2 regions of the Streptomyces sp. NPDC055400 genome follow, and region 2 is predicted to be linked to the other one. Evidence: riboswitches for the same ligand, from Rfam matches in the RefSeq annotation. Region 2 holds a riboswitch; the other holds the start of a gene.
The links. Region 2 has a riboswitch for thiamine pyrophosphate ahead of thiO (glycine oxidase ThiO). Riboswitches for the same ligand answer to the same signal wherever they lie in the genome.
Positions count from the first base shown of each region.

Region 1 (15,263 bases), on a different contig from region 2:
TCACCGGACGAGGACGCCTTCTACGGTCCTCTCAACAGCGCCGCCCACGCCGCCCGCGTCGAGTCCGTCATCGCGGCGCTCCCCGTGCACGCCCACGTGGAGACCGGGGGCCGGCGCGTCGACCGCCCCGGCTACTTCTTCCCGCCCACCGTCATCTCCGGCGTCCGCCAGGACGACGACGTGGTGCAGGGCGAGATCTTCGGCCCCGTCGTCACCGTCCAGCCCTTCGACACCGAGGAGGAGGCTGTCGCCCTGGCCAACGGCGTCGACTTCGGCCTGGCGTCCAGCGTATGGACCGCAAATCTGGGCCGCGCCATGCGGCTGAGCGCCGAACTCGACTTCGGCTGCGTCTGGCTCAACTGCCACCAGGTGGTCCTCGCCGAGATGCCCCACGGCGGATACAAGCAGTCGGGCATCGGCAGCGACCTGAGCCGCTACGGCTTCGACGACTACACGCGGATCAAGCACGTCATGGCCGCGCACGGCACGCCCTGACACTCCGCGAACGACGCGCGCCCGGCCCGCTATGTGATCAGCGCGTTGGCCACGACGACGATCAGGCCGAGCAGCGCGTCGCCCACGCCGAGAAGCAGCGACCGGGCCCACGACCTGCCGCTGACACGGGCCGCCCTCAGACCTCAGCCGAAGAGCAGGGCGACGTCGAAACCGAGGGCGACGTACTCGGTCCCCGCGTAGTTCCACCAGCCGAGGCCCGCCCCGAAGAGCGTCACGAGCGTCGGCAATGGCAAGGGGCGGGTGGTCGGCTGTCCGGTCACTTTCGCCGGAGGGGCCGGTGGACCGGGGCGACACGCGTGGGATGTCCGGGTTTCGCGCATGCCCTGAGGCGGTCGACCACAGGGGCAGCCATTGAAGTTGAGTCCGGGTTCAGGTACGTTGCGAATGCTTCCCGAACCTGCGACCAGGAGGCTGTCTCTTGGGTACCCGAATCAGCGCCGTCCTCTTCGACTTCGGGGGAGTGCTGACCACCAGCGTGTTCAAGGCGTTCGAGGCCTTCGGCACCAAGCTCGGGGTGGATCCGCGGCTCCCGCTCCGGCTGCTCGCGAAGGACGAGCCCTCCGGCGCCCTCCTCGTGGAGCACGAGGAAGGCCGACTCGGCCAGCGTGACTTCGAGGACGGCTTCGCCGAGCGGCTGCGCGCACACGGAGCCGATGTACAGGGCCCCGGACTCCTGTCCCTGATGCAGACCGAACTGCGCCCCGACCAGGCGATGCTCGACCTCGTCGCCGAGCTGCGGAACGCGGGACACCGCGTGGGCCTGCTCTCCAACTCCCTGGGCGACGACTGCTACGCGGGCTTCGACCTCGGGTCCATGTTCGACGCCGTGGCCATCTCCGGTGAGATCGGCGTGCGCAAACCGTCCCGGCGGGCCTACGCCATCGCGTGTGAGCGGCTCGGCACCGAGCCCGCCCAGACCGTCATGGTCGACGACCTCGAACACAACATCGTCGCGGCACGACGTGCCGGCCTCGCGGGGATCGTCCACCGCCAAGCGGCCACGACCGCCGAGGAGTTGAGGGCCTTGCTCCACCTGGACGGTGCGACAGAGACGACACAGGCAGCGGCAGCACACGAAGCACTCGAAGCACAAGCAACACGGGCAGACGCGCAGCCCGATCCCCGGTCCCGCTAGCCGGCCGCGCCGCGCTGCTGCGCCGGTCCCTGAAATTCATCCCCCGTGAGGAGAACCACGTGTTCGAGCTGACCGACAGGGCCAAGGAGTACCAGGAGAAGCTGCTCACCTTCATGGACGAGCGGATCTACCCGGCCGAGTCCGTCTACGAGGCGCAGATGGCGGAGTCCGGCGATCCGCACTTCCATCCGCCCATCCTCGAAGAGCTCAAGGCGGACGCGAAGAAGCGCGGCCTGTGGAACCTCTTCCACCCGCACCCCGAGTGGGGCCCCGGCCTCACCAACCTCGAGTACGCCCCGCTCGCCGAAATCATGGGCCGCAGCGCGCACCTGGCCCCCGAGGCCACCAACTGCAACGCACCGGACACCGGCAACATGGAGGTGCTCACCCTCTTCGGCACCGACGAGCACAAGGAGAAGTGGCTCAAGCCGCTCCTCGACGGCGAGATAGCGTCCGCCTTCGCGATGACCGAGCCCGCCGTGGCGAGCTCCGACGCCACCAACATCCAGCTCCGCATGGAGCGGGACGGCGACGACTACGTCCTCAACGGCCGTAAGTGGTGGACCTCCAACGCCCTGCACAAGAACTGCAAGGTGCTCATCGTGATGGGCAAGACGGAGCCGGAAGCCGCGACGCACCGGCAGCAGAGCATGATGGTCGTGCCGATCGACACCCCCGGCGTCACCGTTGTGCGCAATCTCCCGGTCTTCGGGTACAAGGACCGCGAGGGGCACGCCGAGGTCGTCTTCGAGAACGTCCGCGTCCCGGTCACCGCCCTGCTCGCCGGAGAGGGCGACGGCTTCATGATCAGCCAGGCCCGGCTCGGCCCCGGCCGCATCCACCACTGCATGCGTGCCGTCGGCATGGCTGAGCGCGCCCTCGACCTGATGATCGACCGGGCCCAGGCACGTACGACCTTCGGCGAGCCCGTCGCGAACCGCGCCAATGTGCAGGACTGGATCGCCGAGTCCCGCATCGAGATCGACATGGTCCGGCTGCTCACCCTCAAGGCCGCGTACCTGATGGACACCGTGGGGAACCGGCACGCGCGCACCGAGATCGCCGCGATCAAGGTGGCCGCACCCGAGGTCGCGCTGAAGGTGGTCGACCGGGCCATCCAGGTGCACGGCGGAGGCGGCGTCTCCGACGACTTCCCGCTCGCCAGCATGTACGCGCATCTGCGCACCCTGCGCCTCGCCGACGGCCCCGACGAGGTCCACAAGCGCACCATCGCGATGCGTGAACTGCGCCGCCGGGAACCGCAGTGGGGCCGCACCCGCTGACCGCACGGCACCGGCGAACGGCCCTGCCGGGCCAAGGGGGAACGGAGGCGATCGGCGCACGCGGGTGTGCGAAGATCGCCTCCGTTCCCGTACCGGCGGGCACGCACGTGAGCAGCAGAAGCCAGCACAGGAAGGCCCCACGACATGACCACCCGCGGCCACCCAGCGGACGGGGAGGACATCCCCTCGCTCGCGGACACCTCCGCCCTGCGTGAACCCCCCGCCACCGCGCGCGGCGCCCGGACCCGCGCCGCGCTCGTGGCCGCGGCCCGCGTCGTGTTCGAACGCGACGGCTATCTGGACTCGCGCCTCACCGACATCACCGCCGAGGCCGCCTGCTCGACCGGCACCTTCTACACCTACTTCGCCGGCAAGGAGGAGATCTTCCAGGCCGTGCTCGAAGCCGCGCAGGACGACATGCTGCACCCGGGCATGCCGCGCCTCGGTCCTGAGGACAGCTCGCCCGTCGGCGTGATCGAGGCCAGCAACCGGGCCTACTTCGAGGCGTACAAGCGCAACGCGAAGCTCATGCTGATCCTCGACCAGGTCGCGGCCGGCGACTCCGGGTTCCGGGAAGTGCGCCGGCGCCGGAGCCGCGCGTTCGCCGACCGCAACGCGCGCGCCATCAAGGACCTCCAGGACCGCGGGCTCGCGGACCGCGGCCTCGACCCCCTCATGGCGGCGCGGGCGCTCTCGGGCATGGTGAGTCGCATGGCCTACTACGCGTACGGGCTCGGTGAGGAACACACGCTCGACGAGCTGGTCGAGACGTCCACCGCGCTCTGGGCCAACGCCCTCAAGCTCGACAGGAACGCCAGGTAGGGAACAGAAGGCGGATCCGCCGCGGCGTTCGGCTTCCCGGTTGCTGCCCGGACATGGTGTGGCCCCTCTTCCCTCACCCGCGCCGCGACACCCGTACGCCGTGTCGAATCGCACGGCGGCCGCGTGTCCACTACCGTCTCACCGCGCTCGGGCGCTCGCCCGAGCAGCCGCCGGCCAGGTCCGCGCGGGCCATCGAGAGACGGGAATGCCGCCGATGAGCTCGGGGTTCGACGGGCAGACAACCAGCGGCGAGGAGCTGCACACACCGCTGCGCGACTTCCTGCGCACCGAGACCGGCAGCGCCTCCGTGCTGCTCGTCGCCGCGCTCGCGGCACTGGCCTGGGTGAACATCGGACCCGGCACGTACGAGGAGTTCTGGGGGACGCACTTCTCCGTCCGTATCGGGTCCGCCGGGGTATCGCTCGACCTGCGGGAGTGGGTCAACAGCGGCCTGATGGCGTTCTTCTTCTTCGTCGTCGGCCTGGAGGCGCGGCGCGAGTTCGACATGGGGGAGCTCCGCGAACGCCGGCGCGTCACGCTGCCCCTCGTCGCGGGACTCAGCGGCATGGTCGTCCCCGTCGCCGTCTACCTGGCCGTCAACGCGGGGCAGAGCACCGCCCACGGCTGGGGCGCCGCGATGTCGACCGACACGGCCTTCGCCCTCGGCATGCTGGCGCTGCTCGGCAACCGGCTGCCCGGCGGGCTGCGCATCTTCATCCTGACCGTGGCCGTCGTCGACGACTTCGTGGCGCTGATCATCATCGCCGTCGCCTACAGCGGAGACATCGCCGTTCCCGCCCTGCTGGTGGCACTCGGCCTGTTCGGCGTGATCCTGCTGGTACGGGCCACCGGGACCCGGCTCGGCTGGGTGTATGTGGTCCTGGCCGCCGCGGCCTGGGTGGCGCTGCTGGAGTCGGGGGTGGACCCCGTCGTGATCGGCCTGGCCATGGGGCTGCTGACCTTCGCGTATCCGGCGAGCCGTACCGCGCTGGAGCGGGCGAGCGGCCTGTTCCGGCTCTTCCGCGAGCAGCCGACCCCCGAACTGGAGCGGTCGGTCCGCCGGGGCCTCGCGTCGGCCCTGTCCCCCAACGAGCGGCTGCAGCGCCTCTACCACCCGTGGACCAGCTATGTGATCGTGCCGCTGTTCGCCCTCGCCAACGCCGGCATCGAGCTCAGCGGCGGCGAACTGGCCCGCGCGTTCGCCTCGCCGGTCACCCTCGGCATCCTCTTCGGCTACGTCCTGGGCAAGCCGCTCGGCATCGTCGGCGCGTCCTGGCTGACGACCCGGCTCAGCCGCGGCCGGCTGCGCCCGTCCGTCGGCTGGGGCGCCACTGCGGCCGGGGGAACCATCGCAGGCGTCGGATTCACGGTGGCCCTGCTCATCGCCACCCTCGCGTTCGACGGCGACCGGCTGGCCGAGGCGAAGATCGGCATCCTCAGCGCGGTCGTCGGCGCGTTCCTGATGACCTGGCTGGTCTCCTGGGTCATCGGACTCCTGCCCCGCCCCACCCGGATGAGGGCTCTCCTCGGCACGGCCGAAGCCATCGTCGACCTGGCTGTGCCGGTCGACCCGGAGCGCGACCACGTGCGCGGACCGCGGCACGCGCCCGTGACGGTCGTCGAGTACGGCGACTTCGAGTGCCCCTATTGCGGACAGGCCGAATCCGTCGTGCGGGAACTCCTCGCCGGCTTCGGCGACATCCGCTACGTCTGGCGCCACCTGCCCCTGAACGATGTGCACCCGCACGCCCAGCTCGCCGCGGAGGCGGCCGAAGCGGCGGGGAAGCAGGGCGCGTACTGGGAGATGCACGACCTGCTGTTCACCCACCAGGACGCCCTGCGGGCCGCCGACCTCCTGAAGTACGCGGGTGAACTCGGTCTGGACACCGACAGGTTCCACAAGGATCTGCGGGCCCACAGCGGCGGGGGACGGGTTGCGGAGGACCTCGAGTCGGCCGACCTCAGCAGCGTCTCGGGCACCCCCACGTTCTTCGTCAACGGTCGGCGCCATCATGGGGCGTACGACATCGACGGGCTGTCGGCGTCGGTGCGCGCGGCGAAGGAGCGGGCGGTGCTGGCCGGCAGGCGCGGGTCGCGGCGTCAGTAGTTCCAGGGACGCTTCTCGCCGGGCCGGATCTCGGCCGCGATGTCGTCGCCGAGCCGGGCGACGGCGGTACGTCCCTCGATCTCCGTCAGCCACGGGTGCGGGAGGTGCACGTCACCGTGAAGCGCGCCGAGGATGTTGCCGCACACGGAGCCCGTGGAGTCGCTGTCGCCCGAGTGGTTGACCGAGAGCAGGAACGCGGCCTCGATCGGGGTGCGCGGCGGCTTCGGGTTGCACACCGTGCCCTCCTTGCCGACGTGGAAGGTCTGCGGACGGGTGCGGGCCATCGCCGCGTACACCCCGATGGCGAGGGCCTCCTCCGCGACCCATCCGGCGCCGAGCGTCTCGACCCTCTCCGGGGTCGCGTCGCCCGCCTCCTCGGCGAGCGCGACGGCCCGGCCCAGCGCGGCCGTGGTCTCCTCGTGGCCCCGGTAACCGGCGAGCAGCCGCAGGGTGCGCAGCACCGCGCCCTCCAGGGACTCGCCGTCGACGAGGTGGCTGATGAGGGCGGCGAACGCACCGGAGGCGAGGTAGCCGGTGGGGTGTCCGTGCGTGATCTGGGCGCACTGGGCGGCGAGTTCGAAGGACCGGCGGGCACCCAGGTCCGTCAGGCCGAAGGGCGCGGAGCGCATGACGGCGCCGCAGCCCTTGGAGTCCGGGTTCACCGGCCCCGGCTCACCGGTGGGCTTCCCGTACGGCTCGGGGGCGAAGCCCGCCTCGATGCCGCTCAGGCAGGCGTTGCCGGGGGCGCGGCGCGCGTACAGCCAGGGCTCGTGCCGCAGCCACCCGATGCGGTGGCGCAGGTCGTCGGCGGGCGGCGGACCGGGGTGGTTCTGCGTCTCCAGCCACCGAAGATACGCGTCGCGCACGATGTGCGCCTCCGCGCCGCCGATGCCGCGGTCCCGGGTGCGGCAGTACCCCCGCAGATGCCCCTCGGCGGTGAACAGGGTCATCTGGGTGTCGTCGCTGACCCGGCCCGTCACACCGTCGGCGTCGGGCACCAGGCCGGTGACCCCGGCCGGGCCGTGTGTGGCGCGGATCGCGTCGAGGGAGAGGAACTCGACGGGGTACCCGAGCGCGTCACCGATCGCGCCGCCGAGGAGACAACCGCGTACCCGGCTGCGGTGGACTGCGAGATCGGCCCAGGATCGGGTGTGCACGGTGAACTCCATGGTGGTCGGTCAGCAGACGGCGCACCCCATCGTCGCCGCAGTGTGCTCCGCCGGAACGGGAGCCCCGTCAGTGCGCGGAGGCGGCGGGCGACGGCGCGCCCGTGGGTGTGGTCGCGGCGCTGTCGTCGGGGGCGAACCACGCCATGCCGATCAGGAGGGACGCGACGAAGAGAGCGGCGGCGGCGATGGCCCCGATGGTTCTGGGTCTGCGTCTCGCCGCCGCCATGACGCCGCCGCGCCGGACCGCCCCGCGGTGTGACGTCCGGCCGGACGACGGCAGCTGATAGGTCGTGGAGGTGGTCCGGATCTCCGGGGCGGCGTGACGGTGCGGCACGGGCGCAGGGGCGGGGGTCACCGGAACGGGCTCCGGGAGGGGTTCGGGACGGCCCTGCCAGGCATCCGTACGGAACCAGTCCGTGACCTCCTGGGCCGTCGGCCGGTCCTCCGGCTGCTTGGCCAGCAGGCCGAGCAGATAGTTCTCGAACGACGGGGGCAGCCGGACGCCGAGCCGCCCCGGGGCCACGGGCGCGGCGTCCACGTGCTGGTAGAGCAGGCCGGTTGCCGTGTCGGCGCGGAACGGCGGGTTTCCGGTGAGGAGTTGATAGAGCACGCAGCCCAGCGAGTACACGTCGGACGGCGGGCCCGCGTTCTTGCCGAGGGCGCGCTCGGGCGCCAGATACAGGCCGGTGCCCACGATCTGCCCGGTGGTGGTGAGCCCGGCGGCGGGATCGTCCAGGAAGCGGGCGATGCCGAAGTCGCCCAGCTTGACCGTGCCGTCGGGGGTGAGCAGCAGATTGCCCGGCTTGATGTCCCGGTGCACCACGCCCTGGCGGTGGGCGGCCGCGAGACCGGCGGCCGCGCCGGTCGCGATGTCGGCCACGCGCTCCGGCGTCAGCCGCGCGCCGCCCGCCGTCTCGTGGGCCAGACTGCCGCCCTCGACGAGTTCCATGACGAGGTAGAAGCGTTGCTCCCACGAGCCGAAGTCGTAGACACCCACCACGTGCGGATGGCTGAGCGACGCCGAAGTCTGCGCCTCCATGCGGAATCTGGCCGCCGCGGACGGATCCGCGTCCTGCGCGAGGAGCAGCTTCACGGCCACGGGCCGGCCGAGCATCTCGTCCGTCGCCTGCCACACCTCACCCATACCGCCGCGGCCTATCGCCTTGTGCAACCGGTACCGATCCGCCAGCAACAACCTGCGCACCACCCTTGAGAGACAGCCCCGTCAAATTGGTTGCCACGGAACGTACTTCGCCCCGCGCGAGCGCGAGGACGAGCGGGAGGGGTGTGGCGGGATCAAGGATAAGGCGCGCGGAGAGCCGGTGATCACACTTCGCCGGGTGGCTCGTACAGAAGGCGAGAGGTGGTGATCACACCGGGCACTGTGCTTCCTAGGGGGCGCCTGCACGAGTACGGGCCAGGGGGCCGTGCCGCAGGAGTTCGGCCAGGCCCTGGCGCGTCGCGGCCAGCACCACGCGGTCCTCCGGGCGCAGCAGGTAACCGGGGTGAAGGTCCCACACGAGACCGGTGGGGCGGTCGGGGTCGTCGTCGGCGGGGGACGCGGCCAGGTCGGGGCGCCGCTCGCTCGGCGCCGTCGCGTCGAGCGCGATCACCCGCCAGGCACCGGCCCGGAACGAGTCGGCGACGGTCCGGCCGTCGAGCAGCGGATGTCCCGCCACATCGAGGGCGGCGAAGAGCAGCACGCTGCGCTCGACGGGGATGGCGCCTAGGATCTGGCGGCCCATCATGGCGCCCGCGAACGCGGGTGCGGCGAGCGTGGAGACGCTCCGGCTGCGGGTCAGGGCCCGGGGATGCGCGGAGCGGAGCGTGCGGTAGACGGCGGTCGCGAAACCGTCGTCGAACAGGCGCAGCGCCACCCGCAGATCGGGCTTGACCGACCGCGCGTGCAGCGCGGCCTCGAGGTTGGTGATGTCACTGCTGGTGAGGGCGAGAAGGGCGTGGGCGCGGTGCACCTTGGCGGCCTCCAGGACTCCTTCCTGGGTGACGTCGCCGATGACGGTCGGCACGCGCAGGCGGCGGGCGAGGGCGACGCCGCGGGCCTCGGGGTCCTCCTCCACGCAGACGACGGGGATGCCGAGTTCACGCAGTCGGGCCAGCACCCGGGTGCCGATCTTGCCGAGACCGAGGAGCACGACGTGACCCGACAGGCCGCGCGGCGGGCGGCGCAGGGCCGATGCCGTACGGAAGGTGCCGAGCGCTTCCAGGACCGCCGCGAGGAGTACGGGCAGAAGGAGCAGTCCGGCGAGCCCCGTGAGGAGTTGGAGGAGCTGACGGGCGAGCGGCTCCCCGATGGCCGGGTCGTCGATGGCGAACAGGTCGAGGAGCGTGAGGTATCCGGCGTGCAGCGGGTGGCCGCCGGTGGTGGCCCAGGAGGCGACGGCCAGGCCGAGGACGCTCGTGACGAGACCGGCGAGGGACCAGCGCAGCCGGCGCGAGAACAGCGAGCCGAGGGGCATACGGCGGCTGCTCGCACGGCCGTTGGGAGTGGCGACCGTGGGGGAGACGGCCTCCAGGACCACCGTGCCACGCCCGGTCGCGGCGGCGACCGTGCGTTCGTCGGGCAGCAGCAGCGGGCCCTCGGCGCCGCCCACGTCCGAACCCTCGGCGCCCGCCGGGTCGTTGGCGGTCGCGGACAGCAGGGCGAGGGTGCACAGGCCGGGGTCGGCGACCTCGCCCCGGCCCGGCGGGGTGCGCTCCACGGCGCGCAGCAGGAGCCCGTCGGCCTGGACGACCTTGCTGGTACCGGCGACGGCGGTGGCCGCGAGCGCCGGTGCGGCGGTGTCGGCGTCGGACAGGACGGTCGTCGTGGTGTCCAGTGCCTCGGGGTCGACGCCGGGGGCGGACAGCGCGGCGGCCTGGTCGAGGAGGTGTTCCAGGTGCTGGCCGAGCTTGCGGTTGTAGAGCCGGATGACCAGGCGCAGCTGGGGGTTGAGACGGCGGGCGGCCAGGGCGGCCCGGATGTTGGTCTCGTCGTCGCCGTGTACGAGGGCCAGCGCGGCGGCGTCGGCCACACCGGCCTCGGCCAGCGCCTCCTCGTCGAGTTCCGGCGCCTCCATGACCCGCGGCGGCGGAACGCTGTCGCCGGCCACGGTGGACACGGTACGGCTCATGACCGCCTGCATCCGCGAGAGCAGGGCGGCGGCCCGCGCCCGTCCGGCCGGACCGGCGCCCTGCCTGGTGACGCGTACGGAGGGCACCACGACGGTGACCCGCTCGCCGTATACGGCGCGCAGTTCGGCGGCGAGCCGCTCGGCGAGCGCGTCACCACCGCACACGATCATGTGGCCGGTCGGCGGGGCCTGTTGAGGCTGGCGGGGCAGGGTGGTCATGGCAACAGTCAAGTGGACGGGAGGGCGGGCACGCACGTCGGGCCCTGATTGTGTGCAGGTGGGCGTGTTGAGCGCACCACGTGCCCTAGTCCCGTCCCTCTGTGGCCACGGACCGGTCGCCCGGCAGGCGCCACCCGTGGTCCACCGGCCCGATGCCCGACCCCAGTGCGAACCCGGCGGCGATCGCCCCCGTGACGTACTCCTTCGCCAGCCGGACGGACTCCGGCACGGGCAGGCCGTGGGCGAGGCCCACGGCGACGGCCGACGCCAGGGTGCAACCCGTGCCGTGCGTGTGCCGGTTGTCGTGGCGGGGAGCGCGCAGCCAGTGCTCCTCCGTGCCGTCGGTGAGCAGGTCCACAGCCGCCCCGGGCAGGTGGCCGCCCTTGACGACCACCCAGCGCGGGCCGAACGACAGGAGCCGTGCCGCGGCCCGGCGCATGCCGTCGTCGTCCGTGACGGCGAGGCCGGTCAGCTGCGCCACCTCGTCCAGATTCGGCGTGGCCACCGTCGCGACCGGCAGCAGCTTCGTGCGTACGGCGTCCAGCGCGTCCTCGGCGAGCAGTGGATCGCCGTGCTTGGAGACGCTCACCGGGTCCACGACCACGGGGGCGTCCGTGCCGGCGAGCAGTTCGGCCACCGCCTCGACGAGGACCGGTGACGAGAGCATCCCGGTCTTGACCGCCTGGACGCCGATGTCGTCCACGACGCTGCGGTACTGCGTGCGCACCGCGTCGACGGGGAGTTCCCACGCTCCCTGGACCCCCAGGGAGTTCTGCGCGGTGACGGCCGTCAGGACGCTCATGCCGTGGGCGCCGAGCGCCAGCATCGTCTTGAGGTCGGCCTGGATCCCGGCGCCACCGCCCGAGTCCGATCCGGCGACGGTCAGGACGCGGGGCGGCGCGACGCGTCCGGTGCTCGCGGGCGCGGTCATGTGCGGGCCTCCTCGTGCGGTGCAGTCTGGGCGTCAGCGGTCGGGCGGCGCAGCCTCAGGGGCGCGTACACGACGAGCGCGGCGACGAAGGCCACGTAGTACGCGAGGTCGGCGCCGTGCAGGGACTTTGCGACCGGGCCCACGTACAGGCCGCTGTCCATGAACGGGACCGCGGCGGCGAAGGCGGCGACGAAGGCGAGGAGCCCGGGCCACCAGGGCTGCGGCCGGGCGGACTCGGCGGCCAGGTCGACCGGCGCGCCGCCCCGGGCCCTGGCGCGCGCGAACCAGTCGACGGCCACGACAGCGACGAAGCCGGGGATCCAGTAGCCGACGAACAGCAGCACGTTCTGGAACCGGGCCGTGGTGTCGGCGGCGTGCATCCACAGCACCAGCGGGAAGCCGAGCACCGCGGCGAGCGCCGCCGCGAGCGGCCGCGGGATCCGGATGCCTATGGTCTGCAGGGCCAGCGACCCGCTGTAGTCGTTCATGGCGTTGCTGCACAGGGCCGCCAGCGCCACGGCGAGCAGCCCGAAGGAGCCGAGAACGCCCCCGCCGAGCAGCTCGTCGACGCCGCGTGCGGTCTGGTCGGTGAAGACGGAGGCGCCCCACAGCCCCAGCGCCTGGACAGCGACGAAGGAAACGGTGACGCCGAGGAGCGTGAACCAGAACATGCGCTGACGGGATGTGGCCGCCGGCAGGTAACGGCTGAAGTCGCTGGCGTAGGGGGCCCAGGACAGGGACAGGCTGAGCGCGATCGTGCTGGTCAGGACGAACGCGCCGGCCCGGTCGGCGCCGTGCGCGGCTCCGTGGGTGACCGGGTGGACACCGTCGAGAAGCTTGACGGCGAGGACCACGAAGGCGGCGGCCAGCACGAAGGTCATCAGCTTCTGGAGCCGGTGGACGGCCTCGTAGCCGAGCACGCCCAGCGCGCCCTGCGCCAGCATCATCACGAGCACGCCGACCCAGAACGGCCAGCCGCACAGCCGGGCGAGCGCGTCACCGCCGAAGAGGCCGATCAGCGCGTCCCAGGCGACCGACGACAGCCACTGCAGGGCGCCGGGCACCGCGACGGCCCGGCCGAACGCGAGCCGCGCCAGCGGGAGCTGCCCCGCGCCGGTCGCGCTGCCCCACGTACCGAGATACGCGGTGGGCACGGCACCGACGAGGGTGCCGATGACGACGGCGGCCAGCGCGGTGCCGAAGTCCAGGCCGAGTGCGATGCCGACGGTGCCGGTGAAGACGCCGGTCATGGTCAGGTTCGGGGCGAACCACACGGTGAACAGGCGTCCGGCGCCGCCGTAGCGGTGGGTCTCGGGGACCGGCGCGATCCCGCGCGCCTCGACGCGCAGATCACCGGGCGCGGCGGGCATGCGCCCGTCGAAGACGGAGCGCGGTCCGGTGGTCCCGGTGCTGCTCGGGGCATGGGGCAACGACATTGGCTGACATCCCTCCGCCAGTGCTAACTGGTTCAGGTTCGACGGGTGTGATCTCAGCCCTCGTGCGGGGCACCCCGTGTCCGGTACGTCGGCAAGGGTAGCTTCCCTGTTCGAGGAGGCAACCCCGGGGGAGGGCGGCGTCCGCCGCGTGGACGGCGCGCACCCCGCCGCGCGTAATTCGTTCGAGGTGCGCGGCGCACCCCCGTACCGTGATCGATCCGAAGATCGCGGACGGCGCGGGCACACGTGACCGGCGGCTCCGCGACCGCAGGGACACGCGGAGGACGGGGAACGATGAAACAGCGTCACGGTGGGGCCGATGAACGGTTCGGGGCCGTCGCCGACGTGTTCGCGCGGAACTTCGCGGAGTTCCCCGAACTCGGCGCCACCGTCACGGTGTTCGCCGGCGGACGGAAGGTCGTCGACCTGTGGGGCGGCGTCGCGGACGAGCGGACCGGGCGCGCCTGGGAACAGGACACCGCCGTCCCCGTCTTCTCGGTCGCCAAGGGTCTGGTGAGCCTGAGCGCGCATCTCCTCGCCCAGGAGGGCCGGCTCGACCTCGACGCCCCGGTGAGCCGGTACTGGCCCGAGTTCGCGCAGCAGGGCAAGGAGGTCATTTCCTCGCGCATGGTGCTTGGGCACCGAGCAGGCGTCCCCGCCCTCGACCGGATGCTGTCCTTCGAGGAGATCGCCGAGTGGACGCCGGTGATCCGCGCGATCGAGGAGCAGAAGCCGCTGTGGGAGCCGGGCACCGCGTACGAGTATCACGGCCGTGTCTTCGGATTCCTTGTCGGCGAGGTGATCCGGCGCATCACGGGCCTCACGCCGGGCGCGTACGTCCGCCGAGCGGTCGGTGACCCACTCGGGCTGCGGGCCTGGATCGGTCTGCCCGCCGACGAGACGGAACGCGTGGCCCGGCTCGTCGAGGCCGAGGGGCGGCCCGGGATGCCCGGGCCCGAGCATCTGCTCACGCGCATCGTGACGATGAACGGCGCCCTGGTGTTCCCGGGCCTCGACGAGCCGCATGGCTGGAACGACCCCGCGCTGCACGCCATGGAACTCCCCGGGGCCGGCGCCGTCGGCTCAGCGAGCGGACTCGCCGGGCTCTACGCGGCGGCTGTCACCGGAATCGAGGGCCGCGAACGGCTGCTCACGGAGGCGACGGTGAGCGACGCGCTGCGCGAGCTGTCCTCCGGCGAGAGCTGGCTCGGTTTTGACGCCGGAGCGCGCTGGGGCTCGGGCTTCCTGCTCGACTCGCCGTCCTTCCGTCCGATGCTCGGTGACCGCAGCTTCGGCAACGACGGCGCCGGAGGCCAATTCGCCTTCGGTGACGACGAGTTCGGGGTCGGCTTCGCTTATGTGGCCAACCGCATGATCGGCCACGGAGACGCCCGCGCCAACCGTCTGATCACGGCTGTGCGCGAGTGCCTCGGGGCGTGACGCCGTCGCGGTGGGGGTGGGGAGCCCGTCGCCCCACCGCGTCCCGTCGCCTTCACCGCGTTCAGACCCTTGTGCGCCCCTGAGCCGTCGCCGACGTGTCGGGCGCGTGGGCGACCACGGGCCCGCCCTCGACGAGCCGCCGGATCCCCGGCGTGGCGACCGCCGCGATGGCCATGGCGGCGACCAGGAACCACAGCCCGCCCACGGCCGACCCCGTACGGTCGACGACCACGCCGATTCCCATCGGCCCGAAGCCGCCGCCCAGGTTGCCGACGGCGTTGATCACCGCGATGCCGGACGCCGCCTGAATACCCGTCAGGAAGCGTGAGGGGAGCGACCACAGCACCGGCTGCCCCGCGAAGATGCACATCGCCGCAAGGCTGATGAAGGCCATCTGCAGTACGTGGTTGCCGGTCAGGGCGCTGGCCGCGAGACCGAGGGCGCCGACGGCGGCGGTGCCCGCGATCCACGGATAGCGGGTGCCGCTGCGGTCGGCGAGCTTCGGCACGACGTACAGGCCGATGGCCACGAAGACGTACGGGATGGCGGTGATGAAGCCGGTGGCCGTCGTGGAGAGGCCGCCGAAGCCGTCGACGATCGTCGGCAGCCAGAAGCTCAGCCCGTAGGCGCCCAGCGGGAAGCACAGGTAGAAGAGCGACAGCAGGAGTACGCGCTTGTCGCGCAGCGCGCGCAGCGGACTGCCGTGTCCCCGCTCGCCCAACGCGTCGGCCTCGGCGGCGAGTTCACCGGCGATCCACGCCCGCTCCTCGGCCGCCAGCCAGCGTACGCCCTCGGGACCGTCGGGCAGGAGCCGCAGGGTGACGAAGCCGAGCACGATCGCCGGCAGGCCCGTCGCGATGAAGATCCACTGCCAGCCTTCGAGCCCGAACGTGCCGTCGAGGTCGTCGAGCGCGCCCATCACGGGGTTGCCGATGATGAAGGCGAGCGGCGCGGACATCATGAACCAGCCGGTCATGCGGGCCCGGTAGCGGTACGGGTACCACTTGGTGAGGTAGTAGAGGACTCCCGGGTAGAAGCCGGCCTCGGCTACGCCGAGCAGGAAGCGCGCGGCGT
Region 1 is NZ_JBSHLM010000005.1:256,729-271,991, reverse strand. Features, by position in the region: gene ACWIGU_RS15385 (aminobutyraldehyde dehydrogenase) at 1-495, shown strand, start outside; gene ACWIGU_RS15380 (HAD family hydrolase) at 935-1,651, shown strand; gene ACWIGU_RS15375 (acyl-CoA dehydrogenase family protein) at 1,711-2,934, shown strand; gene ACWIGU_RS15370 (TetR/AcrR family transcriptional regulator) at 3,079-3,756, shown strand; gene nhaA (Na+/H+ antiporter NhaA) at 3,962-5,863, shown strand; gene ACWIGU_RS15360 (ADP-ribosylglycohydrolase family protein) at 5,857-7,020, opposite strand; gene ACWIGU_RS15355 (serine/threonine-protein kinase) at 7,100-8,176, opposite strand; gene ACWIGU_RS15350 (potassium channel family protein) at 8,424-10,382, opposite strand; gene thiD (bifunctional hydroxymethylpyrimidine kinase/phosphomethylpyrimidine kinase) at 10,468-11,313, opposite strand; gene ACWIGU_RS15340 (purine-cytosine permease family protein) at 11,310-12,749, opposite strand; TPP riboswitch at 12,742-12,836, opposite strand; gene ACWIGU_RS15335 (serine hydrolase domain-containing protein) at 13,044-14,189, shown strand; gene ACWIGU_RS15330 (MFS transporter) at 14,251-15,263, opposite strand, start outside.
Region 1: linked by a shared signal. The riboswitch ahead of ACWIGU_RS15340 (purine-cytosine permease family protein) and the one ahead of thiO (glycine oxidase ThiO) in region 2 are both predicted to bind thiamine pyrophosphate.

Region 2 (15,263 bases):
TGAGGAGCTCCTGGAGGGCTCCCGGTTCGGTGTCCACGAGGACGCCCGGCACGAGGTCGGCGAAGACCCGTACGCCGTGCACCGCGCCGACCTCGACGCCCGCGGATCCGACGAGCCGGGTGAGCTGCTCGGCGCTGAAGCGGCGCGGCACGGGGTCGCCGTCGCCCCAGCGGCCCGCCGGGTCGCCGAGGGCCTGCCGGGCCTCCTTGAAGTGCCCGGCGAGTGCCCGGGCGAGCACGGCGCCGCCGAGTCCCGCGGCGAGCAGACTGAGGACGCCGGAGGAGCGCAGGGCGCCCACCGCGTTGCGTACGCCCTCGGCCGGGTCGTCGACGTACTCCAGGACGCCGTGGCACAGGACCACGTCGTATCCGTCGCGCTCGACGACGTCGAAGAGTCCGGAGACGTCGCCCTGCACCCCGCGCACGCGGTCGGCCACGCCGGCCTCGGCCGCGCGGCGCTCGAGTGCGAAGAGCGCGTTCGGGCTGGGGTCGACGACGGTGACGCGGTGACCGAGGCCGGCCACGGGCACCGCGAAGTTGCCGCTGCCACCTCCGGTGTCGAGCACGTCGAGCGACTCGCGCCCCGTGGCCTTGACGCGACGGTCGAGGGCGTCCTTGAGAACGTCCCAGACCACGGCGGTACGGAGAGAAGCGCGGGGGCGCATCGGGTCCGACACGACAGGTGACTCCTCGGCGCGGCTCCGGCTCATGGGCTGCGGAGCGATGGGGATTCCTCCCCCACCGGCACGGCGATGGGTGGAGGCTTCGGGCGCCTCCACCCTATTGCCTCGTGAGAGCTGTCCGGTCACCCCACGTCGGGCACCTCCCGGCCCGCCGCCGGGCCTTCGTCCTGCGCCCTGGGCTGGGGCAGTAGCGGCTGGAGGACCAGCATCCGCTCGACGAGGCGCAGGAACATCGCGACGTCGCGGAGCAGGTCGTCCGCGTCGCGGATGCCGGCCGCTCCCTGGATGCCCGCTTCGGCGCGTGCCCTGCGGGTGGCGCCGGAGGCGAACAGGGCGCTCCACTCGGTCAGTTCGGGTGCGATCTCGGGGAGCACTTCCCAGGCGCTCCGTATCCGGGCGCGGCGTCGGGGCGTGGGTTCGGGGCGGCCGCGGGCGGCGAGTACGGCGGCCGCGGTGCGCAGCGCGGCGAGATGGGCCGTGGCGTACCGCTCGTTGGGCGTTTCGAGGAGGGCCGCCTCGTCGAGGCCCGTGCGCGCCTGGGCGAGCAGGTCGAGAGCGGCGGGAGGGGCAGTTGCCCGGCGGAGTACGGGGTGGACGTCGGCGGCGGGTCCGGTCAGCGAGGGTGCAGGGCCTGTGGCGCGGGGCCGGCGTGCGGCCGCTGCTGAATGTCCAGCCATGACGAACCTCCTGTCGTCTGCGTGACGGCTCAGTGGCCGTATGTGTCCATCGTGGAGTACGCCACTGACAATCGGCCCTGACCTGCGCTTTTGCTTCGAGCGACAGATCGGGCTAGCTTTTGCACTGACCAGTCAGTTCAAAACAAGTGGGGGCCTGACCATGGACGGTCCGAACGCGGTCGCCGTCAGCGCCGAGGGGTTCGGGCTCAAGGGCCCGCGCGGCTGGGCGTTCCGCGGGGTGGGCATCGACGCGGAGCCCGGGGCGCTCGTCGCCGTCGAAGGGCCGTCCGGGTCGGGCCGCACCTGCCTGCTGCTCGCCCTCACCGGACGCATGCGGCCCACCGAGGGCGCCGCGTCCGTCGGCCCCTTCCGGCTGCCGAAGCAGTTGTCCGCGGTCCGGCGGATCAGCGCTCTGGCCCATGTGCCCGGGGTCACCGACCTCGATCCCGCGCTGACGGTGGAGGAGCATCTGCGCGAACGGGCGCTGCTGCAGCGGCGGTTCGACGGTTCCCTGCGGACGCTGCTGCGGCCACGGGCCGAGCGTGCGGCCGCCTCGCGGCTGCGGATCGACACCGCGCTGACCGCCGCGGGCCTCGACCGTGGGGCGCTGCCGAAGGGCACCCGCACCGCCGTGCGCGACCTTGAGCGGATCGAGGCGCTCCGGCTGTCGGTGGCCCTCGCGCTGATCGGGCGGCCGCGGCTGCTCGGCGTCGACGACACCGACCTGAAGCTCTCGGACGCCGAACGGACGCAGGTCTGGGACCTGTTGAGGTCCGTCGCCCAGTCCGGCACGACGGTCGTGGCGGTGTGCAGCGAGGCGCCGAAGGGCGCGGTCGTCGTATCGACGGCGCCCCGCGACGAAGCGGACGAGCAGAGCCCCGAGAATCCCGGGACCGACGAGAAGGAGACGGCGGATGCGCTCGCCGAAGCTGGCCGCGCTTGAGCTCAGGCGCTTCGGCAGGGGGAAGCTGCCGCGCGCCGCGCTCGCCGCGCTCCTGCTGCTGCCCCTGCTGTACGGCGCCCTGTACCTGTGGTCGTTCTGGGACCCGTACGGGCGGCTCGACAAGATTCCCGTGGCGCTCGTCAACGACGACAAGGGGGCGCGGGCCGCGGGCAAGAAGGTCGCGGCGGGCGACGACATCACCGAGGGGCTGCGCGACAGCAAGACCTTCGAGTGGCACGAGGTGAGCGCGGCGCAGGCCCGCAAGGGCGTCGAGGACGGGACGTACTACCTGTCGCTGACGATGCCCGCGGACTTCAGCGAGCGCATCGCGTCCAGCTCCGGGGACACCCCGGAGACCGGCGCCCTTCAGGTGCGGACGAACGACGCCAACAACTACATCGTCGGGCAGATCTCGCGGACGGTGTTCTCCGAGGTGCGTTCGGCCGCGTCCACCAACGCGTCGCGCTCGTTCCTCGACCGGATCTTCATCTCGTTCTCCGACATCCACGACGCGACCAAGAAGGCCGCGAAGGGGGCCGACCAGCTCAAGGGCGGTATCGGCAAGGCGAAGAAGGGGGCCAAGGACCTGGCGGACGGTCTGAAGGACGCCAAGAAGGGCAGCGGTGAGCTGGCCGGCGGGATCAAGAAGCTGAACAAGGGCGCGGGGGACCTGGAGTCGGGCTCGAAGCAGGTCTCCGACGGCACCCAGCTCCTCGCCGACAAGGTCAACGGCGTCGCCGGGCAGGTGCGCCCGTTCCTGAAGGACAACAAGAAGGCGATCGGCGACACCGCCCGCCTCGTCGCCGACTCCGCGAAGGGCATCCGGCACAACCTCGACGTCCTGGTGAAGACGGCGCCGACGGCCGCCAAGGGCGCGCACGCGGGGTCCGAAGCCCTGGACGCGGTCTACAAGGCGCGCTGCGAGACCCTGCCCCTGCCCGACGCGGCCTGCCCCGACCTGAAGAAGGCCAAGGTGGCGGCGGCCGACGTGGCGAAGGTCGCCGACGACCTGAACGTCCTGATCGAGGACGACCACGGCGACCTGGACACCCTCGACCGCCATCTCGCCACGCTCCAGCACCAGTCCGAGGCGCTGGCCGAGCACGCCCCGACGCTCGACCAGGACGTGGCCACCGCCGTCTCGAAGATCAATGCCCTCAACAAGGGCGCGGGCCAGGTCGCCAGGGGTGCCAAGCAACTGCACACCGGGCTCGGCACGGCGAAGACGGGCTCGGCGGACCTCGACACGGGCGTCGGCAAGCTGAAGACGGGCGCCGGCGATCTCAACGGCGGCATGTTCCAGCTGGCCGACGGCTCCGGAGAGCTGGCCGGCGGGCTCCACGACGGGGTGAAGCAGATCCCCGACTACGACAAGAAGGACCGCGACCAGCGCACCGGCGTCATGTCCGACCCGGTCCAGCTCGCCTCGCAGTCCCTGCACAAGGCGCCCAACTACGGCACCGGATTCGCCCCCTACTTCATCCCGCTGTCCCTGTGGGTCGGCGCGATGGTGGCCTACATGCTGATCCAGCCCCTCAACCGGCGCGCACTGGCCGCGGGCGCCAGTGCCTGGCGGATCGCGCTGGCCGGCTGGCTGCCCGTGGCCGCGCTCGGGGTGCTCCAGGTGGCCGCCCTGATGTCCGTGCTGCACTGGGCGCTGGGGCTCCAGATGGTCAGGGCGGCCGGAACGGTCGGCTTCCTGTTCCTCGTCACGGCGTGCTTCGCGGCGATCGTGCAGTGGCTGAACGCCCGCTTCGGAGCGGCGGGCCGGATCCTCGTACTCGCCGTCCTGATGCTCCAGTTGACGTCGGCGGGCGGCACGTATCCCGTGCAGACGAGCCCCGGCTTCTTCAACGCGATCCACCCCTTCCTGCCGATGACGTACGTCGTCGAGGCGCTGCGGAGACTGATCTCGGGCGGCGGCCTCGGACCCGTGTGGCAGGCGTGTGCCGTGCTCGCCGCGTTCACGGCCGGCGCGCTGGCCCTGACGGCGCTGAGCGCCCGCGGCAAGCAGGTGTGGACACTGGACCGGCTGCACCCCGAGCTCAGCCTGTGAGCGCACCCGCACCGCCGCCTGTGAGAATCAGGGGTATGGAAAGCAGCACACGGCGCCAGGCCACCCGGCAGAAGCTGTACGAGGCCGCGGTCACGCTCATCGCGGAGCAGGGGTTCTCGGCCACCACGGTCGACGAGATCGCCGAGCGTGCCGGGGTCGCGAAAGGCACGGTCTACTACAACTTCGCCAGCAAGTCGGTGCTCTTCGAAGAGCTGCTCCGGCACGGCGTCGGGCTTCTCACCGCCTCGTTGCGCGAGGCGTCGGAGAAGACGGCCGCGAGCGGCGGCAGCAAGATCGACGCCCTGGACGCGATGATCCGGGCCGGCCTCGTCTTCATCGACCGCTATCCGGCCTTCACCCAGCTGTACGTGGCCGAGCTGTGGCGCACGAACCGCGCCTGGCAGTCCACCCTCGCCGTGGTCAGGCAGGAGGCCGTCGCCGTCGTGGAGGACGTGCTGCGGGACGCCGTCGAGGGCGGTGAGCTGAGCGAGGAGATCGACATCCCGCTGACGGCGGCCGCGCTGGTCGGCATGGTCCTGGTGGCCGCGCTCGACTGGCAGGCCTTCCAGCCGGAGCGCTCCCTGGACGACGTCCACGCGGCGCTGTCGCGGCTGCTCCAGGGACGCGTGACGGGCGGCCGCTGACCGCTCCCGAGCGCGAAGGGGAGACAACGGAGCGCCGGTCCGGCGTGGCCCGAATTCTCAGGCCTCACCGGACCGGCGCGTCCCCCGTGTTCCCCGTATCCCCCGTGTTCCCCCGTGGGCCCGTCGGTCGTGCGGGCCCCCGGACCTCGCCCCGCCGTGGCGGGAGGAGCGGCCAAGGGGGCGAAGCGCTGTTCCGCCGCCCCGTGTCGGCGGTACCGGCGCCGCGCCCCCTTCCGTGCCTCCACTCTCCCGTCCGCGCAGGTCGGACCCCATCCGCGCAGCTACTCATCTCACGTACTAGGTACGGATACTCAGGCCTGGGTGCTCAGGCCCAGGACGCGCAGTTCCCGACTGGTTACGATCACGTCCGTGTCCGTACTCCCCCTGGTCTTCACCAGCGGCTGGGCGAGCGGGATCAACGCGTACGCGGTGGTCCTCCTCCTCGGCGTCTTCGGCGCGACCGGGCTGACCGACGAAGTCCCCGAGTCGCTCCAGCGCACCGACGTGCTCATCGCCGCCGGGGTGCTGTTCCTGTGCGAGGCCGTCGCCGACAAGATCCCTTACGTGGACTCGCTCTGGGACACCGCGCACACGGTGATCCGGCCGGTGTCGGGTGCGGTGGTGGGCGCGCTGCTCGCCGGCCAGAGCGGGTCGCTGTCCGACCTCGCCGCGGGCGCGGTCGGCGGGTCGACGGCGCTGGCCAGCCACGCCGTGAAGGCCGGGACACGCATGGCGATCAACACCTCGCCCGAGCCGTTCAGCAACTTCGCGGTGAGCTCGGCCGAGGACCTCGGGGTCGCCGGGATCATCACGTTCGCCATGTTCCATCCCGAGGCGGCCGCGATCATCGCCGCCGTCCTGCTCTTCCTCGGTCTGTTCATGCTGTACTTCCTGATCTCGCGGATCCGGCGGTTCCTGCGGCGCCGGGCGCAACGGCGCGAGGAGCGGCGGATCGCGGACCACCCCGGGGCGCCGCCGGGCTGATCCGGCCCCCGGGCGGGCTGTCGGCCAGGGTGTCAGTGGGGGCCGATAAAGTCGCTGACATGGCACGGATTGCGGTGATCGGCGCCGGGATGGGCGCGATGGCGGCCGCTGCCCGGCTGGCCGTGGCAGGCCACCGGGTGGCGGTGTACGAGCGCGCGTCGACGTACGGCGGGGCGCTCGGCGGCTTCGCCCGGGACGGCTTCTCGTTCGACACGGGCCCGGGGCTGCTCCACCTGCCCGCGGTCTACCGGGACTTGTTCATCAAGACGGGCAAGGAACCCCTGGAGGACGCGGTCGGGCTGACCCAGGTGGAGCCCGCCGTGCGGCACGTCTTCGCGGACGGCACGGCGGTCGACCTGGCGAACGCGCGGCGCGCGGGCATCGCCGACGCCCTGGACGCGGCGCTCGGCGAGGGCTCGGGGGCGCACTGGTCGGCGTTCATGAACCGGGCGCGCGAGGCCTGGGACCGCACCCGGCGCCCGCTCCTCGAAGAGCCACTGTGGCCGAACTGGCGGATCCTCGCGGACCGCGAGCCGTACCCCGCGGTGGTCCGCCGCCGGATGCTGCGCAAGGACCTGTCGGCGACGACGCTCTCCGAGGTCGCCACTCTCGAGCTGGGCGGGGACCCGCGGCTAGTCGCGCTCCTCGAGCAGTACGCGCTCGCGTGCGGCCTCGATCCGCGTACGGCTCCGGCGAGCGCGGCCGTGCTGCCGTACATGGAGCAGACGTTCGGCACCTGGGCGGTGCGCGGCGGGATGCGGGAGCTGGCGCGGGCCGTGTACGAGCGGTGTCTTCGGCGGAGGGTCGAGTTCGAGTTCGACGCGCCGGTGGCGCGGATCGTGGAGAAGGACGGCCGGGCGGCGGGCGTCGAGCTGGCCGGGGGCAGGGTCGTGGAGGCCGACTTCGTGGTCGCCGGTGTGGCGCCCGGCGTCCTCGAAGCGCTGCTGCCCGGGCGGGCGCTCAGGGGCGAGGACGACGTGGCGCCGCAGTCGGCGCTGCCGAGCCGTCTGACGGTGTTCCTGGCGCTGCGCGGCGCGCGTCCCGGCGACGCCCCGCACCGGACGGTCGTGCACGCGGCGGACCGGCAGGACGAGCTGGCCTCGCTGTTCGGCGGGGGCACGGCGGTGGCGCAGCGGCCCACGGTCACGGTCCTGCGTCCCGACGACGCCTCCGTGGTGCCGGACCCGGACCATGAGGTGGTCACGCTGGTGGTCACGGTGGCGCACGGCGCGCGCGTGACCGACGCGGACGTGGAGCGGGTCATCGACGCCGCCGGGCAGGCGGTCCCCGGGCTGCGCGACCGCCTGTTGTGGCACGAGGTCCGCACGCCGTCGGATGTCGCCGAGGCGACCGGAGCCGACGGCGGTTCGGTGCCCGCGCCCGCCCTGGCAGCGGCCTCCGGCCGGCTCCTGCACGCGTCCAACAGCACGCTCGTTCCGGGCCTGCTCGCCGTCGGCGGCTGGTCGCACCCGGGCGGCGGGCTGCCGCACGCGGGGATGTCGGGCGCGCTGGCGGCCGGGCTGATCGTGGAGGGCCCGGACTTCCGCGGCTCGCAGTGACGGGCGACACCCGCCGGGTTCAGTAGCGGTACTGCTGCTGCTCGTTGTAGCCGGAGCCGCCGTCGTAGCCGCCCTGGCCGTTCTGCTCGTACGGGTAGGGCTGCTCCGGGGGCAGTTCGCCGCCGTACTGCTGGTGCTGGTCGTCGCCGGTGCGCTGCTGGGGCACCCAGACCCCGCCGGGCGGCGTCTCCATGCCGTAGCCGCCGTTCGCATACGGGTCGCCGTACTGCTGTCCCGTGCCGTACGCGTCGTCGTACTGGGGCTGCGCCGGGTAGGTCTGCGTGCCGATGTACGGGTCGGAGTAGGCGGCGTACTGCTGCTGGCCGTTGTCGTAGCCGTACTGCTGCTGGTCGTAGCCCGCGTACGCGTCGTAGGCGTAGCCCTGTGCGGCAGAGTCCGTGTGGGCGGCGGCCGGGGTGTAGACGCCGTACTGGCCGGTGTCGTCGGGCATCGGCTGCGGCGCGTAGACCGACGTCGCCTCGGCCGCGGACTCGTGCTCGGGCTCGGGGGCGTCCGGGGCGGCCGACTCGTACTCCAGGTCGGAGACCTCCAGGACCGGGTCCTGGTGGACCGGCTCCCTGAGCTTGCGGCGCTTGCTCGCGCCAGGGTTCCCGCCGAGCGCCCAGCCCGTGGAGAAGCCCCTGCGGAACGACAGCGTCACATACGTCTGGCCGACCGCGAACGTGATGGCACCGATCCCGATGACGATCACCGACGGGATCAGCACACCGAGGACGACGCCGACGAAGCCGACGAAGGCGAGCAGCCGGAAGCGCAGCCTCGCCTTGTACTGGAGCAGTACCTCACCGAGCAGCCACAACGCGACGATTCCGAACGCGATGTAGAGGACCGTCCAGCCCATGTACGCCCCTCTCGTACGGCCGCCGCCCCTGGTGGAATACGGCCGGGTCAGGCCCGCTGGTCGTGCAGGCCCAGATTCTCGTAGATCTCCAGTGTCGCCGTGGAGTTGTTCAGCGTGATGAAGTGCAGACCCGGAACGCCCTCGTCCAGCAGCTTCGCGCAGAACTCCGTCGCGAACTCGATGCCAATGGAGCGTACAGCCGCCGGATCGTCTTTGGCTGTGAGGATGCGCTCTTTCAGGGCGGGCGGAAACGTGGCGTTGCTGAGCTGCGGCAGCCGCTCCAGCATGCGCACGCTCGTGACCGGCATGATCTCCGGGATGACGGGGGTGTCGCAACCCGCCGCCTCGACCCGGTCGCGCAGCCGCAGATATTCCTCCGGGTAGAAGAACATCTGGGTGATCGCGTAGTCCGCGCCCGCCCGGCACTTGTCCACGAAGTGGCGGACGTCGGAGTCCCAGTCCTCGGAGCGCGGGTGCATCGCGGGGAAGGCCGCCACGCCGACGCAGAAGTCGCCCGCCTCCTTGATGAGCCGGACCAGTTCGGCGGCGTAGGTCAGGCCCTCGGGGTGCGCGACCCAGTCGGCCATGGGGTCGCCGGGCGGGTCTCCGCGCACGGCGAGGATGTTCCTGATGCCCGCGTCCGCGTACTGGCCGACGATGTTGCGCAGTTGGGCCACGGAGTGGTCGACGGCCGTGAGGTGGGCGACCGGGGTCAGGGTCGTGTCGGCGACGATCTGCTCGGTCTCGCGGACGGTGCCCGCGCGGGTGGAGCCACCGGCGCCGTACGTCACGGAGACGAAGTCGGGCGCGACGGCCTCGACCCGTCGCAGCGCGTTCCAGAGGTTCCGCTCACCCTTCGGGGTCTTCGGCGCCGAGAACTCGAACGAGAAGGTCGTCTTGCCGGTCGCGAGCATGTCGCGCACGGTGCGTGCGCGATCAGTCCTGGTGGAAGCGGTGCCAAGGGCCATATGGGCAGGTTAGCCACGGGAGGGCTCTGTCCCTAATCCCCGTCCACCCAGCGGACACACGTCTTGGCGGGGCCCGACCGAACGGATCAGGCCGTACGCAGCCGCTTCGCGAAGTCGGCCGCCGCCGCGCCCGGGTCGTCCGCCTCGGTGATGGCGCGGACCACGACGACGCGGCTTGCGCCCGCTTCGAGCACCTCGTCCAGATTGCCCGCGTCGATGCCGCCGATCGCGAACCAGGGGCGGTCCGTGCCGAGCGAGGCCGTGTAGCGCACCAGGTCGAGGCCGGGCGCGTACCGGCCGGGCTTGGTGGGGGTCGGCCAGCAGGGGCCGGTGCAGAAGTAGTCCACGCCGTCCTGGACAGCGGCCGCGGCGGCCTCCGTGTCGGCGTGCGTGGAGCGGCCGATCAGGACGTCCTCGCCGAGGATGGCGCGGGCGGCCGCGACCGGCAGGTCGCCCTGGCCCAGGTGCAGGACGTCGGCGCCGGCGGCGTGGGCGACGTCCGCCCGGTCGTTGACCGCGAACAGCTTGCCGTGGCGGGCGGCGGCGTCGGCGAAGACGGCCAGGTGCTCCAGCTCCTCGCCCGCCTCCATGCCCTTGTCGCGCAGCTGCACGATGTCCACGCCGTTCGCCAGGACGGCGTCGAGGAACTCGGGGAGGTCGCCCTGGCGCTTGCGGGCGTCCGTGCACAGGTACAGCCGGGCGTCGGCGAGCTGGGCGCGCTGCGTTGCGGCCATGGCCATGGGTGAGTCCCCCCTGGTCGGTGGCGGGCGGGCCGCGGTGAGCGCGGCCCGCACGCCGGACGGTTGTCAGGTCAGACGGCGAGCGCCTGGGCGCGGCGCTTCACCTCCGTGCCGCGATTCTCGCTCAGCGCCTGCGCGGGGGTGCCCGGCAGGGTCGGGTCGGGGGTGAAGAGCCACTCGAGCATCTCTTCGTCGTTGTAGCCGTCGTCCCTGAGCAGGGTCAGGGTCCCGGTGAGGCCCTTGACGACCTTGTCGCCGTCGATGAAGGCGGCGGGCACGTGCAGCGCCCTGTTCTCCCCACGGCGTACGGCGATCACCTGGCCTTCCTTCACCAGCTGCCGCACGCGCGTCACCTCCACGCCGAACTGCTCGGCGATGTCGGGGAGGGTGAGCCACTCGGGGACGAGAGCATCGATCTTTGCGTCAATCTCGGTCACAGGACAAGCGTGCCATCCCGGACTGACAGTGGGAAACGCAGCCGCGCAAAAGGCCCGGTCGCCCCGGCGGGGCGGTCAGACGACAGCGGCTTTCAGGGGGCGGGCGGGGTCGCCGATGACCTGCGGGTCCAGGCAGGCGCCCGACTCGATGAGCTTGCGCCCCTGGGCCAGGTCGCGCGGGCGGCCCACGGCGAGGACGCCGACGAGCCGGCTCTCGCGCAGCCAGCACACGCTCCAGGACGCGCCCTGCGGGTCGCCGCGCCACACGGTGGTGTCGGCGGCCGCGTGATGTCCGGCGTACTGCACGAAGCGGCCGAACTGCTCCGACCAGAAGTACGGCACGGGGTCGTACGTCGCCGGGTTCTCGCCGATGATGTTGGCGGCGACCGTGCGGGGGCCCTGGAGCGCGTTGTCCCAGTGGTGGACCATCAGGCGCTCGCCGTATCTGCCCGAAGGGAAGGACGAGCAGTCGCCGACGGCGTACACATCGGGCTCGGAGGTGCGCAGGCGGTTGTCCGCCACGACTTCTCGGTGGGCGCCGAGCGTGATGCCGGAGCCGGTGAGCCAGCCGGTGGCGGGGCGGGCCCCGATGCCGACGACCACGGCGCCTGCGGGCACCCGGGTGCCGTCGTCGAGGACCACGGATCCCGGCTCGACGTGCTCCACGCGCGCGTGGGTGCGCAGTTCCGCCCCGGCGTCCGCGTACCAGGCGGCCATGGGGGCGGCGACCTCCTCGGGCAGCGCTCCGGCGAGCGGCCGCCCGGCCGCCTCGACGACGGTGACCGCGCATCCGGCCTCACGGGCCGCGGTGGCGAACTCGGCGCCGATCCAGCCCGCGCCGACGACGACGATGGCGCGCTGCGCGGCGAGGACGGGGCGCAGGCGTTCGGCGTCGTCGAGCGTGCGCAGCAGATGGACACCGGGGATGTCCTCCGTGCCGGGCAGCCGGATGGGCTCGGCGCCGGTCGCGAGGACGAGGACGTCGTAGGGGGCGGGTCCGGTGGCGGTGTCGAGGGTGTGCTCGGCGGGGCGTACGCCGGTGACCTCGCGGCCCAGTTCGAGCGTGATGTCGAGGGCTTCGAAGTCCACGTCGAAGGCGGAACCCTCGGCCTTGCCGAGCAGGACGGCCTTGGACAGCGGAGGCCGGTCGTAGGGCTGGTGGGGTTCCGCGCCGATCAGCGTGACGGTGCCGGTGAAGCCCTGTTCGCGCAGGGCCACGGCGGTCTGCACCCCCGCCATCCCGGCTCCGACGATGACGACGTGCCGCCCTGCCCGGGGCACCGGGGCCTGGTTCTGGGTCTGCTCGCTCACCGGATCACCATATGCACCTGACGTTCAGTCAGTCAGCGGGCCGCGTCACTCCGGTCCCGTGACGTCTTCCACACCGGCCGCCGGTTTGACCGCTCCGGCCGTCCGTGCTCCCGCCGTCAGGCGCCCGGGACCTCTTCGACGACGCTCGTCCCGCTACCCGCCTGCGACTCCCACTCCCACGTCTCGTCCAGCCGCACCCGCCCGTCGGGAAGGTCCACGACGAGCGAGACGCAGTGCCCGGAGGAGGTCGTCGCGTCAGTCTTCAGCTGTACGTACCTGAAGTCGATCCGGTCGCCCTCACGGATGCCCACGAGGTGGCCGCGCACGACGTCCCCGCCCGCGTACTCGGCCCAGATCCGGCCGTCCTCCTCGTGGTACGTGAACCGCGTCCGCGTACCCACCTGACCGGGGGCCTGGTCGGCGACCGGGGCGAGGACGAGTCCGTCGAGCGAGCGGGCCATGCGGGCGGGCTCCCTTACTGAGGTTCGGGGGAACGGTTTAGGGTGGCCACCGTAAAGCACTCGCGGGAGCCCGGACGCACCGGGCTGAGAGGGAGGCTGTGACGGCCTCCGACCGTACGAACCTGATCCGGGTCATGCCGGCGAAGGGAGGGGCTGGACGCCCATGTCGCGTACTTCAGAAGGCCCGGAAGGCTCCGACGTCCTGGTCGTGGGCGGCGGGATCATCGGTCTCGTCACCGCGTGGCGGGCCGCGCAGCGGGGGCTGCGCACCGCGGTCGTGGACCCCGAACCGGGCGGCGGGGCCGCTCAGGTGGCGGCCGGGATGCTCGCCGCCGTCACCGAACTGCACTACGGAGAGGCCGAACGGACCCTCCTCGGGCTCAACGTGGAGTCCGCGCGCCGCTATCCGGCGTTCGCGGCCGAGCTCTCCGAGGCCACCGGGCTCGACCTCGGCTACCGCGCGTCCGGCACCCTCGCCGTCGCGCTCGACGCGGACGACCGCGCGCACCTTCGGGAACTGCACGCCCTCCAGCGCAAGTCGGGCCTGGAGTCGGAGTGGCTGTCGGGCCGTGAGTGCCGGCGCCTCGAACCGATGCTGGCCCCGTCCGTGCGGGGCGGCCTGCGCGTCGACGGTGACCACCAGATCGACCCGAGGCGCCTCGCGAAGGCCCTTGTCGCGGCCTGCGAGCGGGCCGGGGTGCGGTTCCACCGGCAGTGGGCCGAGCGGCTGACAGTCGTCCGCGAGGGCGCGCGTGGCGTGGTCCTCGCCGACGGCACCGGGCTCGACGCGGACCAGGTCGTCCTCGCCGGCGGCAGCCTCAGCGGCCGCCTCGCCGGAGTCCCGGACGACGTGCTGCCGCCGGTACGCCCGGTGAAGGGGCAGGTCCTGCGCCTGACCGTGCCGAAGGTGTACGCGCCGTTCCTGAGCCGCACCGTGCGCGCCGTCGTGCGCGGCGGCAACCTCTATCTGGTGCCCCGGGTCAACGGCGAACTCGTCGTCGGGGCCACCAGCGAGGAGCTCGGCTGGGACACGACGGTCACCGCGGGCGGCGTCTACGAGCTGCTGCGCGACGCCCACGAGCTGGTGCCCGGCATCACGGAGCTGCCGCTCACGGAGACCCGCGCGGGCCTGCGCCCCTGCTCTCCCGACAACGCCCCGATCCTCGGCCCGACCGCCCTGCCGGGCCTGCTGCTCGCCACCGGCCACTACCGCAACGGCGTGCTGCTCACGCCGGTCACCGGCGACTCCATGGCCCACGTCCTCGCCACCGGCGAACTCCCCGAAGTGGCCCGCCCCTTCACCCCGCGGCGCTTCGGCGCCGTCCCCGCACCCGTCTCTGTGGAGCAGTCCGTATGACCGTGTCCGTCACCCACGTATCCGTGAACGGCGAGGGGCGCCAGGTCGCCCCGGGCACCACGCTCGACGCCCTCGTCTCGGCGCTGACCACCGCGCCGTCCGGGGTCGCCGCCGCACTCAACGAAACCGTCGTCCCGCGCGCGCAGTGGGCCGTCACCGCACTCACGGACGGGGACCGCGTCGAGGTCCTCACCGCGGTCCAGGGAGGCTGAACCCATGGCTGACGACTCCTTGGTCATCGGCGGTACGTCCTTCTCGTCCCGGCTGATCATGGGCACGGGCGGGGCGCCCAGCCTCGACGTCCTGGAACGCTCGCTCGTCGCGTCCGGCACGGAGCTGACGACCGTCGCGATGCGGCGCGTGGACGCGAGCGTGCAGGGCTCCGTGCTCTCCGTCCTGGAGAAGCTGGGGATCCAGGTGCTGCCGAACACAGCGGGCTGTTTCACCGCCGGTGAGGCCGTCCTGACCGCCCGCCTCGCGCGCGAGGCGCTCGGCACCGACCTGGTCAAGCTGGAGGTCATCGCGGACGAGCGCACCCTGCTGCCCGACCCGATCGAGCTCCTGGACGCGGCCGAGATCCTCGTCGACGACGGCTTCACCGTGCTGCCCTACACGAACGACGACCCGGTGCTCGCGCGGAAGCTGGAGGACGTGGGCTGCGCCGCTGTCATGCCGCTCGGCTCCCCCATCGGCTCCGGGCTCGGCATCCGCAACCCGCACAACTTCCAGCTGATCACCGAGCACGCGCGCGTGCCGGTGATCCTGGACGCGGGCGCCGGGACCGCGTCCGACGCGGCGCTCGCGATGGAGCTGGGGTGCGCCGGTGTGATGCTCGCCTCAGCCGTGACCCGCGCACAGGAGCCGGCCCTGATGGCGGAGGGCATGCGGCACGCGGTCGAGGCGGGGCGTCTGGCGTTCCGGGCGGGCCGGATCCCCCGCAGGCACTTCGCCGAGGCCTCGTCGCCCGCGTCCGGGATGGCCACGCTCGACCCGGAGCGGCCCGCGTTCTGAGGGCCGTACGGCACGGTTACAGCTCTGCTGCAGTACGGCCGTCCGTGGACGACTGCGCAGCCGGGTGTCGGCGGCGGCTCGTACACTCACCTGCGTGGACACGACCCTTCAGGACCCTCTCGTCGGGCAGGTGCTCGACGGCCGGTACCGCGTCGACGCACGCATCGCGGTCGGCGGGATGGCCACGGTCTACAGGGCCGTGGACACCCGCCTCGACCGCGTGCTCGCGCTCAAGGTGATGCACCCGGCCCTCGCCGCCGACGTCTCGTTCGTCGAGCGCTTCATCCGCGAGGCCAAGTCCGTCGCCCGGCTCTCCCACCCGAATGTGGTCGGGGTCTTCGACCAGGGCGCGGACGGCCAGTACGTCTATCTGGCGATGGAGTACGTCGCGGGCTGCACCCTGCGGGACGTCCTGAGGGACCGCGGGGCACTGCGGCCGCGTGCCGCGCTCGACATCCTGGAGCCGGTCCTCGCCGCGCTCGGCGCCGCGCACCGCGCGGGATTCGTGCACCGCGACATGAAGCCGGAGAACGTCCTGATAGGCGACGACGGCCGCGTGAAGGTGGCGGAC
Region 2 is NZ_JBSHLM010000007.1:390,075-405,337, forward strand. Features, by position in the region: gene ACWIGU_RS21190 (methyltransferase) at 1-676, opposite strand, end outside; gene ACWIGU_RS21195 (SAV_6107 family HEPN domain-containing protein) at 805-1,359, opposite strand; gene ACWIGU_RS21200 (ATP-binding cassette domain-containing protein) at 1,520-2,302, shown strand; gene ACWIGU_RS21205 (YhgE/Pip family protein) at 2,274-4,358, shown strand; gene ACWIGU_RS21210 (TetR/AcrR family transcriptional regulator) at 4,394-5,002, shown strand; gene ACWIGU_RS21215 (DUF4126 domain-containing protein) at 5,372-5,986, shown strand; gene ACWIGU_RS21220 (phytoene desaturase family protein) at 6,046-7,545, shown strand; gene ACWIGU_RS21225 (hypothetical protein) at 7,565-8,407, opposite strand; gene metF (methylenetetrahydrofolate reductase [NAD(P)H]) at 8,455-9,375, opposite strand; gene thiE (thiamine phosphate synthase) at 9,462-10,109, opposite strand; gene ACWIGU_RS21240 (Rv2175c family DNA-binding protein) at 10,187-10,552, opposite strand; gene ACWIGU_RS21245 (NAD(P)/FAD-dependent oxidoreductase) at 10,628-11,863, opposite strand; gene ACWIGU_RS21250 (hypothetical protein) at 11,980-12,324, opposite strand; TPP riboswitch at 12,377-12,490, shown strand; gene thiO (glycine oxidase ThiO) at 12,488-13,681, shown strand; gene thiS (sulfur carrier protein ThiS) at 13,678-13,893, shown strand; gene ACWIGU_RS21265 (thiazole synthase) at 13,898-14,692, shown strand; gene pknB (Stk1 family PASTA domain-containing Ser/Thr kinase) at 14,787-15,263, shown strand, end outside.